One region of the Pigmentiphaga daeguensis genome, then DNA from elsewhere that is predicted to be linked to it. Evidence: predicted binding sites of a transcription regulator. Region 1 holds the regulator's gene; the other holds the start of a gene.
What was found. Region 1 encodes LexA, which represses DNA repair genes until DNA is damaged. Its sites were predicted from a motif close to ACTGTATNNNNATACAGT; they were not measured.
Positions count from the first base shown of each region.

Region 2: imuA (translesion DNA synthesis-associated protein ImuA) is a predicted target of LexA. The motif match lies at 2,241-2,258, and genes of this name have one in related genera.

Region 1 covers NZ_BAAAEN010000001.1:496,458-500,665, reverse strand. Annotated here, with positions in the region: gene ABD104_RS02435 (hypothetical protein) at 1-282, opposite strand, end outside; gene ABD104_RS02430 (hypothetical protein) at 522-1,391, opposite strand; gene lexA (transcriptional repressor LexA) at 1,413-2,063, opposite strand; gene ABD104_RS02420 (asparaginase) at 2,254-3,213, shown strand; gene rpsF (30S ribosomal protein S6) at 3,477-3,848, shown strand; gene priB (primosomal replication protein N) at 3,943-4,208, shown strand, end outside.
Region 2 covers NZ_BAAAEN010000021.1:109,286-113,493, reverse strand. Annotated here, with positions in the region: gene ABD104_RS22625 (error-prone DNA polymerase) at 1-56, opposite strand, end outside; gene ABD104_RS22620 (Y-family DNA polymerase) at 63-1,532, opposite strand; gene imuA (translesion DNA synthesis-associated protein ImuA) at 1,462-2,214, opposite strand; gene ABD104_RS22610 (pyridoxal phosphate-dependent aminotransferase) at 2,386-3,690, shown strand; gene ABD104_RS22605 (alpha/beta hydrolase family protein) at 3,687-4,208, opposite strand, start outside.

The DNA.
Region 1 (4,208 bases):
GGAGGAGCAGTCGCAGGCGCCCAGACTGATGTCCTTGAAGTTGCTCTTGCGCTGGGCGAACTCCGAGGCGCGGGACTTGGCCCGTGCGCAGGCCGCCGCGCGAGAGCTGTAGCTGATGGCTGCGGACTGTTCCTCGACGGCACGGGGGCCGTCCGAACCCGAGCTTGAACCCGAGCCTCCGATCGAGACGCCTTGGGCAGCCGCGCTGGCACACCAGACGGATGCGGCCGCAGCCGTGGCAAGTACCGCAAGGGCGTGGAGGACGTGGGATTTCGCTTGCATGATGGCCTCTTCCGGGATTGGCGCAGCGAGGGGAGTGGAGCAACCAGCCTAGCAATGAGTACGAAAAAATACGTACTCCAAATGGGGGGGGATTGCTGGCTTACAACAACTTCCGCAAGTGCGTAGATCCGCCGGTGAGACGTAAAAAAGCCCACGAATTTCAAAAATTCGTGGGCAATGGAGCATCGGAGCACAGGCTCCGCAGCAGTCTTATCCTGCTGCGAGTGCCGTAGGGAGACTCAGGCGTTCCAGCCTCGAGAAAACAGCAGCGCCAGTGCGGAAGGATAGCTTCGGCTGCTGCTTGCGCCGCGACGTTGCTTGAAGGGCCACGGGCTGCGATTCGCGGGAGTCGGTTTGGCATGCGGCCCATGTTGCCCGGTTCGCGGGATGATGGGCCGTTGCGCCGGCAGCGTATCCGCATCCGTGCCATGCGTGTCCGTTTCCTCGGCGGTGCGCGTGTGCGTTCCCGCCGCGGCGAGCCCGGCCGCACGTTTGAACCCCGGCTTGAACCCCGCACGCACCGTTTGCTGGCCGATGTCCAGCGTGACCGCGCCTTCGCCGCCCTGGGCAGCCGGCGCGATGCGCTGGAGCCGGATCTGGCCGGCCTGGCTCATGTCCGCCAGCAGCCGCAATTGGGATGCCGAGGTCGTGGCGGGCGTGCTGCAGGTATGGAACAGGAAGGCGGGGCAGGCGGCCAGCCGCGCGGCCATGTACAGGCGGCGCACCGTGCTTTCGGATTGCGCGGCCGCCTGGTCAGGGGGCAGGATGGCGACCAGCGCCGCGAACTCGCCCGCCCGCACGCCGGATTCCAGCTGGTCCAGGCCGTCCAGGGGGTGGTCGGTGCGCACGAGCTTGACGCATTCCAGCGAAACGCCGTGCTGGATCAGCGCGGGGGCGTAGGACAAGTACGGCGGCACCAGCAAGGCCACCGTGCGGCCGGCCTTGGTGAGCCGGCTCAGCAGCGGGCCGAGCAGGTTCAACTCGCCATGCCCGACGCGCGGGACCAGGATTTCGGTAAGTGCGCCGACGGGCCATCCGGCCTGGGGCAGGGCGGCGTCGAGCGCGGGAAAGCCGCTGGAAAGACTGGAGCTGGGCGTGCAGTGTTTCATGATGGTCGTCCGTCTGGGTCTTCAATGCACCAGGCCGGCCCGGATCAGGCCGACGGCGATGCCCTCGAGCGCGAAATCGTCGCGCTCGCGATCGACTTCGATGGGTTGGAAGTCGGGATTGGCCGGCAGCAGGCTCAGGCCGGTTTCGGTGTAGCGCAGTTCCTTGACGGTGACGTCGTCGCCCAGGCGGGCCACGATGATCTGCCCGTCGCGGGCCTGGGCGGCCTTCTTGACCGCGAGCAGGTCGCCGTCGAGGATGCCGGCGTCGCGCATGCTGTTGCCGCGTACCTTGAGCAGGTAGTCGGGCCGCTGCGAGAACAGGGCCTCGTCCACGCCGATTTCCTTGTCGATGTGCTCGGTGGCCAGGATGGGGCTGCCGGCGGCGACCCGGCCCACCAGCGGTAGCACCAGTTGCGCCAGCACGGGGTGCGTGAGCTGGAGCGGCGGTTCGGCCGCGACGGGGTCTTTCAGCCGTATCCCGCGGGAGGTGCCCGCGGACAATTCCAGTACGCCCTTGCGCGCCAGCGCCTTCAGGTGTTCCTCGGCCGCGTTGGGCGAGCGAAAGCCCAGCGCCTGGGCGATTTCGGCCCGGGTGGGCGGAAAGCCGGTCTTGACGATGGCCTGGCGAATGAGATCCAGGATTTCTTGTTGGCGTGCGGTCAGCTTGGACATCTCGGGCTCCGTGGCGGGGCGCCCGCCACCGGGTGGCGACGGCGCGTGTCGGGCTTCTGTGGTTTTATCCAGTAACTGTATTTTTATACAGTATCGATGCGCGACGCAAGCGAAAAACGCAAGTGTCGCGGGAACGCCAATCCGGCCGCGGGTATCATCGGGCTCTCGTCCTTCCGTGCCCGCGTCCGCCATGTCCCTGCCACGTCTTTGCATCGTCGCCACCGGCGGCACCATCGCCGGGGCCGGCGCCCGCCCCCAGGCCACGATGGCCTATGCCGCCGGCGCGCTGGACGTGGCCGAGCTGTGCGCCAGCGTGCCAGGCCTGGACGAAGTGGCCGACATCCGGGCCGAGCAGTTCGCGGCCATCGACAGCAAGAACGCCACGCCCGCCTTCTGGCAGTCGCTGGCCGGGCGGGTGCAGTCACTGCTCGACGCAGGCGCCGACGGCGTGATCGTCACCCACGGTACGGACACGCTCGAGGAAAGCGCGTATTACCTCCACCTGGTGCTCAAGACCGACAGGCCGGTGGTTCTGGTGGGCGCGATGCGCCCGGCGACCGCGCTGTCTCCCGACGGCCCGCTGAACCTGCTGGACGCGGCCACGGTGGCCGCCCATCCGCAGGCGGCCGGGCGCGGCGTGCTGGTCGTGCTCAACCACCAGATCCTGGGCGCGCGCGACGCGTCCAAGACCAATGCCAACCGGCCCGATGCCTTTGCTTCGCCCAACGCGGGCGCCCTGGGCTGGGTCCAGGACGGCCGGGTCGCCTGGATGGGGCGGCCGGAACGTCCGCACACCAGCGCCACGCCTTTCACGGCCGCCACGCCGCTGCCTCCGGTCGAGGTGCTGGCCGGCTATGCCGGCGGCTCGGCCGCCCTGATCCGGGCGGTGGGATCCACCGGGGCGCGCGGCCTGGTCTGGGCCGGGACCGGCAACGGTTCGGCCAGCGCCGACGCGCAAGAGGCGCTGGACGGACTGGAGCGCGGCGGCGTGGCCGTGGTCCGCGCGACCCGCACGGGCAGCGGCTGCGTCGCGGCCTCGGGCGGGCTGCCCGGCGCCGGTACGCTGTCGCCGTGGAAGGCGCGCGTGCTGCTGATGCTGGCGCTGGGCGCGGGCATGGACGACATCCAGGGCGCCTTCGACACGTATTGATCCGCCCGTGCGAGGCCGGCCAGCCCGCAACCGCGGCGGTGCATCCATGCCCGGAAATGGGCCCCGAAACCACGCCGCACGGCGGTTCTCGGGCCTTTGGCTTGCTTTTTGCCCTTCTGCGGGCGATAATAGAGGGCTTGATTTTTGGCGGAAGCCATTTTTTCGCCAGATTGATCCCTTGTCCGACTCTAGACGCTTGAGCGGACTTGCGCCTACAGCGGGCCCCATCCGGACGCCCGCGGGACCATCCATAAGGAGCTTCGATGCGTCACTATGAAGTAGTTTTCATCGTTCACCCGGACCAGAGCGAGCAGGTTCCGGCCATGGTCGACCGTTACAAGTCGCTGATCACCAGCCAGGGCGGCACGATCCACCGTCTGGAAGACTGGGGCCGCCGCCAGCTGGCGTACCCGATCCAGAAGCTCGTCAAGGCTCACTACGTGTGCATGAACATCGAGTGCGGCCAACTCACGCTGGACGAACTCGAGCACGCTTTCCGCTACAACGATGCCGTGCTGCGCCATCTCGTCGTCAAGATGAAGAAGGCCGAGACCGCCCCGTCGCCGATGATGAAGATCGTCGAGCGCGAGGAGGCCCGCAAGGTGTCCACCGAAGCCGCCCCCGCCGAGGCCTGAGCCCCGGCTGGACTGGCATGACAGGTCGTTGCCGACCGCCCGCATCGCAGGCCCGCCGTAGCGGGAGCCCGTCGATGCCACGGACGACACGGCGTTGAACAAGGTTCATCTGACCGCCCAGGTGGTCGAGTGCAAGCCGCTCAGGTATACCCCCGCCGGAATCCCGGTGCTGGAACTGGCGCTTGCCCACGAATCCGAGCTGATCGAAGGCGGGAGACCCCGCCGGGTCGAGATGCTCGTCAACGCAGTCGTCGTCGGCGATCTGGCCGGCAGGCTCGAGCGCGAGGCGCTGGGCCGGTCGATCCGGATCGAAGGGTTCCTGGCACCGACCCGGAAAGGTTCAAGCAGACTGAGGCTGCA
Region 2 (4,208 bases), on a different contig from region 1:
CATTGGAGTTCGGCATAGCCGGGCAGGGAAGGGAGCGAGGGCGGGGGCGATGACATGGCGATTCAGGCGTAGAGCCCGTGCAGGTACCAGCGCGGTTCGTCCAGCGCCTGGTCCAGGTAGAGCCAGTAGCGGATGCCGTTTTCGCTTTCGGCCACGAAGTAGTCGCGCGAGATGGGGGCGCCGTCCCACCAGCCGCTTTCCAGGCGTTCGGGGCCGCGCAGCAGGCGCAGCGGGGTGCCGTAGTAGGGCCGGTTGCCGCGCAGGACCAGGGCAATGGGCTGCGCGAGCAGCCACAGCGGGCGTTCGGCCTCGAAGGCCATGTCCTGAGGACCAGTACGTGACGCCGACAAGGCCGGTTGCCAGCAATTGGCGGCTTCCGGCCGATGGTCGGCGCGTGGCCGGGCGGCCAGCACGCGGTCGGCGCCCAGCCGCGCCGTCAGCAGTTCCAGCAGGCGGTCGTGGTCGGCCGGGGTGCCGCCGGGATCGGTGAACAAGGATTCGGAGGGCGCGGCGCGGGAGACGAGCTGGTCGGCGTGCAGGGCCACGGCGATGGCCGGCGCTTCCAGCGTCAGGCGTTCGAGATGTTCCTTGAGCAGGCGCAGCAGGTGATCGGCCTGCCAGCCGGGCTGGGCCAGGGCCACGGTCAGCCGCGTGGGCGGCCGGGCGTGGCGGCCGCGTTCGTGCTCCAGCAGGAGAACGATGGCGCTGGCCGCTGTATGCGTAGCGCCCAGCCATCCCACGAGCTGCTGGACGAGGCGGCGGGCCACGATCAGGACGGCAGCGGTGTGCTCGAGGCGGGCGATCGGTTCCAGGCGCGCGGAAAACCGGAGCGGCGCGCGGATCCAGTCGAACAGCTCGGGCGCCTGGCCGCGAGCCTGGTCGAGCATGTGCGGCAGGGCGTGGCCGCAGCGCTTTTGCAGGCCGGCGCGCGGCAGCCGCATCAGGGCGGCAAGGGTACGGCACCCTATGCCGTCCAGCCAGGCCTGGTGCGGCCGCGCCGGCGGCAGCAGCAGGCAGGGCAGTGGGTCCATCCGGCGCAGCAGCCGGTCCAGCCGCAGGACGCGGCGCGGGCCGGGCGTGGCCCGCGCCGCCAGCAGCCAGGCGCCATGGGCGGTCGGCGCCATGCCGACGCGGGCCCGGCAGCCCAGTTGTTCCAGCGTGCGCCGGATGCGCCGGCACAGCGCCAGGGGGCCGCGGAAGACACGCAGGCTGGCGTGGACGTCGAGCAGCAGGCTGGTGTCGGGGCCAAGGGTGACTTCCGGCGTGTATTGCAGCATGGCCAGCGCGGCGGCATCGAGCAGTTGCCGTTCGCGCTCGATATCCCGCTGGATGAACGCGGCATGCGGGGCCAGGGCGCCGGCGCCTTTCTTGCGCATGCCCGGCCGCACGCCCAGTTGCGCGGCGGCAGGCGTCACGGCCACCACCGCCTCGTGTTCGAGGACCACCAGCGGGCCGGCCGCGTCATCCGGCCAGGACGGGCTCAGTGCGTCGAGGCTGGGGTGCGTCAGGTAGACGCTGATCCACAGGCGCATGGGAAGGCTCGGAAAAGGCGGGAATCGAACCCGCGGCCGGAGCCGCGCGCGAAGGCGCGAGCGGCACCAGCAGGCTGGTGTCGTGGACGGGGCCGCGGCGCTTGAGGATGTCCACGCGCAGTTGGTCGCCGGCGGGATGCAACAGCAGGCGCAGCGGCGCGGGCGATGCCTGGCGGGCCGATTCGGCGGGGCGGAACAGGAAGAAGGCGGTATCGCCGGCCTGGGCGGCCAGGTGCAGCCGGCGCAGGGCGGTCGCGGGCGGGCGGGAGGCCCAGTACAGCAGGGCGCCGCAATGCCCTTGCTTGAGGACTTGCTCGGCCGCCCACAGGGCGTCGGCCGCGTGGGCGGGCGCGACCCACAGCAGTTGCCGGCTGGCGAAGCGATGGGCTTGCCAAGCCTGGACGGACGGCTGGTGGGGCGGGTGGAGCAGGACGATGCTGCGTTGGGCGGGCAATTGCCGCAGCGCCGGCAGCAACAGGCGGATTTCGCCTATGCCCGGCTGCGGCAGCAGCAGTTCGGTCAGGCTGCCCAGCGGCCACCCGCCGTCGGGCAACTGGCGGGAAAGCTCGGCATGGCCGGTATCCAGGCCGGGGCGGCAGTTGCGGGCAAGCTGCGATCCCCGCCACAGGAGGGGATGGATCGCGGTGCTGGCGCGCGGCGTGGAGATTCCGGCAGAAGGCATGGGACAACAACGGTTTACGGCAGGATACTGTATAAATATACAGTGATCGAGTCAAGCCGTGGAAAGCCATCGCAACGCCGAGGCGGCCCCCCGCTTTTTGGGGATTTCGTGTTCTATGTTCTAGTATCTTGGCTTGGGAGCGCTGCTGCCCCACTCTCCGGAAGACCGTGCATGAAACCCATCAACAAATCGAACAAACTAGCCCACGTCCTGTACGACATCCGCGGCCCCATCATGGACAGGGCCAAGCAGATGGAAGACGAAGGCCAGAAGCTCATCAAGCTCAACATCGGCAACCTGGCCGTGTTCGGTTTCGACGCTCCCGAGGAAATCCAGCTCGACATGATCCGCAACCTGCCCAACTCGGCGGGCTATTCGGACAGCAAGGGCATCTTCGCCGCGCGCAAGGCGGTCATGCACTACACCCAGGCGCAGGGCGTGCAGGGCGTGACACTGGAAGACATCTACCTGGGCAACGGCGCCTCCGACCTGATCGCGATGGCCACCAACGCGCTGCTGGACGACGGCGACGAGTTGCTGCTGCCCGCGCCGGACTACCCGCTGTGGACGGCGGTCGTGAGCCTGTCGGGCGGCACGCCCGTGCACTACCTGTGCGACGAGGCCAAGGGCTGGATTCCCGACCTGGACGACATCCGGGCCAAGATCACCCCGCGCACCAAGGGGATCGTGGTCATCAACCCGAACAACCCGACCGGCGTGGTCTATCCCGACCACGTGCTGCAGGAGATCGTCGCCATCGCGCGCGAGCACGGGCTGGTCATCCTGGCCGACGAGGTCTACGACAAGGTGCTGTACGACGACGCCCGCCACACCGCGCTGGCGAGCCTGTCCACCGACGTGCTGACGCTGACCTTCAACTCGCTGTCCAAGAGCTACCGCGCCTGCGGCTACCGCGCGGGCTGGCTGGTGGTCTCGGGCGACAAGCGCGCCGCGCGCGATTACATCGACGGCCTGAACATGCTCGCCAACATGAGGCTGTGCGCGAACGTGCCGGGCCAGTGGGCGATCCAGACCGCGCTGGGCGGCTACCAGAGCATCAACGACCTGGTGGCCCCGGGGGGCCGGCTGCGCCAGCAGCGCGACCTGGCCTATGAATTGATCACCGCCATTCCCGGCGTGACCTGCGTCAAGCCGCAGGCCGCGCTCTACATGTTCCCGCGGCTGGATCCCGAGGTGTATCCCATCGAGGACGACCGCCAGTTCTTCCTGCAGATGCTGGAAGCCACGCGGGTGATGCTGGTGCAGGGAACGGGGTTCAACTGGCCGCATCCCGACCACTTCCGCATCGTGTTCCTGCCGCACGAGGCGGATCTGCGCGAGGCCATCGGCCGCATCGCCAAGTTCCTCGAGGACTACCGCCTCAAGCACGCCAGGAAGGCGCCGGCGTCGCCCGAGGCCGGCGCGGACGATCGTGCCGTCGTCGTGCCGGCCAAGTTCGGGGCGAAGGCCGGCTAGCGCGGGCGTCGATCCTGCGGGCGCTGCCCAAGCTCCCGCATGGTTGCGCCGATCCAGTCAGCGATGGCGTCCACGCCCAGCGCCAGGTTGTCGACGCTGCAATGCTCGGCGCCGCCATCGCGCAGCGTATGGACGAACAGCTCCGCCTTGGGGCTGTTCACGCATTCGGCGACCAGGCGTTCGGCCTGGACCAGCTTGATCTGCCGGTCGTTCTCGCCGTGCGTGACCAGGATGGGGCAGCGTATGCGATGCAGCACGCCCTCCAGCGTCATGCGGTCCGCCGTGGCCAGCAGGCCTTCCATGGTGGTCTGGCCGAACACCCACATCACATGTTCCCAGTAATGCGGAACGGGTAGCCGCGGGTCCTGGCTCTGGTGGCGGTAGCGCTGGGTCGCGCCCCAGTCGTAGTTGGCGCCCCAGGCCACGCAGCAGCGCAGGCGGGGTTCGAAGGCGGCGGCGCGCGGCGCGTGATAGCCGCCCAGCGACAATGCCATGATGCCGATGCGCGAGGCATCGAC